DNA from 2 places in the Mesorhizobium sp. B2-9-1 genome. Region 1 is predicted to be linked to the other one. Evidence: riboswitches for the same ligand, from Rfam matches in the RefSeq annotation. Region 1 holds a riboswitch; the other holds the start of a gene.
What was found. Region 1 has a riboswitch for S-adenosylmethionine ahead of FJW05_RS14010 (homoserine O-acetyltransferase). Riboswitches for the same ligand answer to the same signal wherever they lie in the genome.

Region 1 (3,047 bases):
GGCCAAGCTCCTCGGCGCGTTTGAGCGTCGAAGCGCTGCGCGTCGCTATGGCGATATGGCGCGCCAGGCCCTCGCGGCGGATGACGCGGGCGAGCGACGAGCCGATAAGGCCGATGCCGACCAGCGCTATTTTCTCGAACATCGGTGACGCCATGGTGTTCTAGCTTTTCAGGAAGGTCTTGAGCGCATCGATGACGCCGCGATTGGCTTCCTCGGTGCCGACGCTCATGCGCAGCGCGTTGGGGAAGCCGTAGCCGGTGACGCGGCGCAGGATGTAGCCGCGCGCGCTCAGATAATCGTCCGCCGCCGCCGCTGAATGTTTCTTACCGTCGGGGAAATGGATCAGCACGAAATTGCCGACGCTGGGCGTGACGCGCAGGCCGAGCCCGGTCAGCTCCCCGCTGAGCCAGGCCAGCCATTTCTCGTTATGCGCCACGCTGCGCTCGATATGGGCGCGGTCGCGGATCGCGGCGATGCCGGCCTCGATCGCGGTGGCGTTGACGTTGAAGGGGCCGCGAATGCGGTTGATCGCATCGACGATATGCGCCGGCCCGTACATCCAGCCGACGCGCGCGCCGCCGAGCCCGAGCTTGGAGAAGGTGCGGGTCATCACCACGTTTTCAGAACTGCCTGCGAGCTCGATGCCGGCCTCGTAGTCGTTGCGCCGCACATATTCGGCATAGGCCGCGTCGAGCACCAGGAGCACGTTCTTCGGCAATGCAGCGTGCAGCCGGCGCACTTCCTGGAACGGCACATAGGTGCCCGTCGGATTGTTGGGATTGGCGAGGAACACGATCCGCGTCGCCGGCGTCACCGCGGCCAAAATCGCGTCGATGTCGGCGCGCTCGTCGGTCTCCTTCACCGCTACCGGCTTGGCGCCCGCCGCCTGGATATAGATCTTGTAGACCATGAAGGCGTGCTCGGTGAACACGGCCTCGTCGCCCGGCGCGAGATAGCTCTGCGCCAGCAGCCCCAGGATCTCGTCGGAGCCGTTGGAGCAGATGATGTTGGCCGGATTCAGCCCATGCACCTCGGCGATCGCCTCGCGCAGCCGGCGGGCAGAGCCGTCCGGATAGGCATCGAGCTTCGCCGCCACTTCGCGTGCCGCCTCGATCGCCTTCGGCGAGGGCCCAAGCGGGTTTTCGTTCGCCGACAGCTTGTAGACTTTCGTCACGCCGGCCGGCGCGGTGCTTTTTCCCGGCACATAGGCCTCGATGTCCATGATGCCCGCGCGGGGCGTCGGACGGGGCTGATCCTGCTTCATGTCACAAATCCGTCGAGAAGGCCTTCAAGGCCGCAGCGGAAATACAGGCCACGGGCTGGAATGTCGAGTACCGGCGCCCGGCACCCGCATCCGGTCGCGAGGAGGCCACCCGTTGACGAAGCGCGGCGCTGGTCCTAGAAGGATTGCCAGACTCCCGTGGTGATTTGGCCGGTCGGCTTGCAGCCACGTTAAACAACTCGCTAAAGGGCCGTTTGCAACCTGTAACCGGCTTTGCGACGGCAATGCCGGTTTTTTGTTGTCCGCTGCCGGCCGGACACCGCGTCGGGACGAGACCGATGCGGGACAGGATGAGGACGGACATGGCCGCTCAGCGCGCTGCAAGAACCAACGACGAGGCCGACCATCCGTCGAGCCCAGTGCTGCAGTTCGGCCCCGACAAGCCGCTGAAGCTCGACGCCGGCACCTTTCTTGCGCCTTTCCAGATCGCCTACCAGACCTACGGCACGCTCAACGACGCGCGCTCCAACGCCATCCTCGTCTGCCACGCGCTGACCGGCGACCAGCATGTTGCCAACACCAATCCGGTGACAGGCAAGCCGGGCTGGTGGGAGGTGCTGATCGGTCCCGGCAAGATCATCGACACCAACCGTTTCTTCGTCATCTGCTCCAACGTCGTCGGCGGCTGCCTCGGCTCGACTGGTCCGGCCTCCACCAATCCGACGACCGGCAAGCCTTACGGGCTCGACCTGCCGATCATCACCATCCGCGACATGGTGCGCGCGCAGACGATGCTCATCGATCATTTCGGCATCGAGAAGCTGTTTTGCGTGCTTGGCGGCTCGATGGGCGGCATGCAGGTTCTGGAATGGGCGGCGAGCCATTCGGAGCGCGTGTTCTGCGTCCTGCCTATCGCCACCGGCGCCCGCCATTCCTCGCAGAACATCGCCTTCCATGAAGTCGGCCGACAGGCCGTCATGGCCGATCCGGAGTGGCATGGCGGCAAATATCTCGATTTCGGCAAGCGGCCGGAAAAAGGGCTCGCCGTCGCGCGCATGGCCGCTCACATCACCTACCTTTCGGAAGCCGCGCTCCACCGCAAGTTCGGCCGCAACCTGCAGGACCGCGAGGCGCTCACCTTCGGCTTCGACGCCGATTTCCAGATCGAAAGCTATCTGCGCCATCAGGGCATGACTTTCGTCGACCGCTTCGACGCCAATTCCTACCTCTATCTGACCCGCGCGATGGACTATTTCGACCTTGCCGCCGATCACGGTGGGCGCCTCGCCGACGCCTTCGCCGGCACCAAGACGCGTTTTTGCCTGGTCTCCTTCACCAGCGACTGGCTGTTCCCGACCGAGGAGAGCCGATCGATCGTGCATGCCTTGAACGCGGCGGGCGCTTCCGTCTCCTTCGTCGAGATCGAGACCGATCGCGGCCACGATGCCTTCCTGCTCGACGAGCCGGAACTGTTCGCGGCCATCAACGGCTTCATCGCCTCCGCCGCCCGCGCCAGGGGGCTCAGCCTATGACCCCGACAAGTCGCGGACCTTTTGGACCGGGATCATGCGCCATGCAGGAGGCGAAGCCATGAGCGTCAATCGCGCCCAGCGTGTCGACCTCGAGGTCGTCACCGATCTCATCCCGGCCAATTCGCGTGTCCTCGATGTCGGCTCGGGCGACGGACTGCTTCTGGAGCTCCTGCAGGAGACCAAGCAGGTCGACGGCCGCGGGCTGGAACTGTCTCAGCGCGGCGTCAACGAATGCGTGGCGCGCGGCCTTTCCGTCGTCCAGGGCGATGCCGACAAGGACCTCGAATTCTATC
Region 2 (3,047 bases), on a different contig from region 1:
CAGCGTCACCGCGATGATCGTGCGCGATGCCCTGCTGCCCGCCATCTGGGCGCGCGCCTGGTTCGGCGGTGCCGTCGAATGGCGCGGCAATGCCATGACCATCCGCACCAAGGCGATGACCGAGCTGGAGGAGCTCGCCTAGAGCAATTCCAGGAAAAGTGTGAAACGGTTTTCCGTCCGGAATTGCGGCTCTGGAAGGCTCCGGCCGCGGCGTTCTCAGCCTTCTATTTTTGCTGCCTTCAGCGCCTGTTCGACATCTTCCAGCAGATCGTCGGTGTCTTCCAGACCAACCGAAAGCCTCAGCGTGCCTGGCCCGATGCCGAGCTCGGCGCGGGCCTCGTCGCTCAGGTTCTTGTGCGTCGTCGTCGCCGGATGGGTGACCAGGCTCTTGGCGTCACCGAGATTGTTCGAGATCAGCACGATGTCGAGCGCGTTCTGGAAGGCAAAGGCCGCCTGCTTGCCGCCCTTGACGTCGAGGCAGATCAGCGTCGAGCCTCCCGACATCTGCTTCCTGACGATATCCGCTTGCGGATGATCGGCGCGGCCCGGATAGATGACACGGGCGATCTCCGGTCGGCCGGCAAGGAAATCCGCGATCTTGCCGGCGCTCTCGGTCTGCTGACGCACGCGCAGCGGCAGCGTCTCCAGGCCTTTGAGCAGCGTCCAGGCGTTGAAGGGCGACAGGCTGGGACCGGTGTGGCGGAAATAATCGTGCAGGTTCTCGTCGATCCACTTCTTGTCCGACAGGATGACGCCGCCGAGGCAGCGGCCCTGGCCGTCTATGTGCTTGGTCGCCGAATAGACGACGATATGGGCGCCGAGCTGCAGCGGCTTCTGCTGCAGCGGCGTGGCGAAGACATTGTCGACGATCAGCCTGGCGCCGATCGAATTGGCGAGCCTGGCGACGGCGGCGATATCGACCACCTCCAGCGTCGGGTTGGTCGGGCTTTCCAGGAAGAACAGCTTGGTGTTCGGCCTTGTCGCCTTTTCCCAATTGGCGATGTCGGTGCCGTCGACCAGCGTCGCCTCGATGCCGTAGCGCGGCGCCAGCGTCTCGACCACCCAGCGACAGGAGCCGAACAGGGCGCGCGCCGCGACGATATGATCTCCGGCCTTGGCGCTGCAGAGCAGCGCGGCGGTTACCGCGGCCATGCCGGAAGCGGTGGCGCGGGCATCCTCGGCGCCTTCCAGCGCGCACATGCGCTTTTCGAACATGTCGACGGTCGGGTTGGCGTAGCGCGAATAGATGAAGCCCGGCTCCTCACCCTTGAAGCGGGCTTCCGCCGCTTGCGCGGTCTCGTAGACATAGCCTTGGGTGAGATACATCGCCTCCGATGTCTCGCCGAAGCCGGAACGCAACGTTCCGCCATGCACGAGTGCCGTCTGAGGTTTCCAGTTGCGCTTCTTGGTGCTCATAGCCCTGCTTTCAGACACAAAAAAACCGGCCGCGAAGTCGCAACCGGTCCATATAGCCTTGCGGCTCGACGGTCCTTTAGCGACTTGTTTAACGTGGCTGCAAGCCGACCGGCCAAATCACCACGGGATAACGACCCTTTAGACCCGCGCCGCGCTTGCGTCAATTGCCGGCTTCATTAAGAGGTTTGTACCAGCCGGGCGGCAAGAGCCTGCTTAGATCCTAGCCCGGCCTTGTGAACGGAGCCAGCCTTTGCGGCAAACAGGCATTCTTCCGGATCAGGACATCGCAGCGCTGTTCGAGGCGAAGGCGCTGAAGTCGCCGCGCGCGCTGGACGCCGACCAGATCCAGCCGGCCAGCCTCGATCTCAGGCTCGGCGACAAAGCGTTTCGCGTGCGTGCCTCGTTCCTGCCGGGTCCGGATCATCGGGTCGTCGACAAGCTCGAGCGGCTGAAGCTGCACGAGATCAGCCTTGCCGAGGGCGCGGTGCTGGAAACCGGCTGCGTCTATATCGTGCCGCTGCTCGAGAGCCTGGCGCTGCCGGCGAACGTATCCGCCTCGGCCAATCCGAAGAGCTCGACCGGCCGCCTCGACATCTTCACACGCGTCATGACCGATCGTGGCCACGAGTTCGACAAGATCGCCGCCGGCTATCGCGGGCCGCTCTATCTCGAAGTCAGCCCGCGCACCTTCCCGATCGTCGTGCGCGCCGGCTCGCGGCTGTCGCAGATCCGCTTCCGCACCGGCAACGCGGTGCTCTCGGAAAGCGAGCTGCGCGACCTTCACCGCGCCGAGATGCTGGTCGCCACCGAGCCGCCCAATATTTCAGGCGGCGGCATCGCGCTCTCCATCGATCTTGACGGCGACAAGGACGGCCTCGTCGGCTACCGCGGCAAGCACCACACCGGCCTGGTCGACGTCGACAAGCGTGCCGCGCAGGATGTCGTCGATTTCTGGGAGCCGATCTACAAGAGCGGCGCCGGCGAACTGGTGCTCGATCCGGACGAATTCTATATCCTGGTCAGCCGAGAAGCTGTGCATGTGCCGCCGCTCTATGCCGCCGAGATGACACCCTTCGATCCGCTGGTCGGCGAGTTCCGCGTCCATTATGCCGGCTTCTTCGATCCGGGCTTCGGCCACTCCGCCGCCGGCGGCAGCGGCAGCCGCGCCGTGCTCGAAGTGCGCAGCCACGAGGTGCCTTTTATCCTCGACCACGGCCAGATCGTCGGCCGTCTCGTCTACGAGCATATGCTGAAGCGCCCGCAGGCGCTTTACGGCACCGAACTCGGCTCGAACTATCAGGCGCAGGGCCTGAAGCTCTCCAAGCATTTTCGCGCAGCGCGCTGAAGCTGCTGATCTCCCCCTCGTGGGGAGATCACCCTACCTCACAGCGCCTTCACCGCCACCTTGACCGGCTTTTCGATCTCCAGCGGATTGCGCAGCGGCAGGCCGAAATCCTGCGCCTCGATTTCGAAAGTATCGCCAGCCTCGGTCCTGATACCATCGGCGAAGGACAATGTCGCGGTGCCGAACATATGCACATGCACATCGCCCGGCTGGCGGAAGGCCGAATATTTGAAATGGTGGTGCTCGAGATTGGCGATGGTGTGCGACATGTTCGCTTCGCCCGACA

Region 2: another riboswitch for S-adenosylmethionine. It lies ahead of FJW05_RS07025 (O-succinylhomoserine sulfhydrylase); the one in region 1 lies ahead of FJW05_RS14010 (homoserine O-acetyltransferase).

Annotation. Positions count from the first base shown of each region.
Region 1 is NZ_VFTP01000006.1:97,759-100,805, forward strand. Features, by position in the region: gene FJW05_RS14000 (prephenate/arogenate dehydrogenase family protein) at 1-154, opposite strand, end outside; gene hisC (histidinol-phosphate transaminase) at 161-1,264, opposite strand; SAM riboswitch at 1,411-1,488, shown strand; gene FJW05_RS14010 (homoserine O-acetyltransferase) at 1,585-2,754, shown strand; gene metW (methionine biosynthesis protein MetW) at 2,813-3,047, shown strand, end outside.
Region 2 is NZ_VFTP01000002.1:591,079-594,125, forward strand. Features, by position in the region: gene FJW05_RS07020 (ceramide glucosyltransferase) at 1-142, shown strand, start outside; gene FJW05_RS07025 (O-succinylhomoserine sulfhydrylase) at 217-1,416, opposite strand; SAM riboswitch at 1,473-1,550, opposite strand; gene FJW05_RS07030 (2'-deoxycytidine 5'-triphosphate deaminase) at 1,667-2,761, shown strand; gene araD1 (AraD1 family protein) at 2,800-3,047, opposite strand, start outside.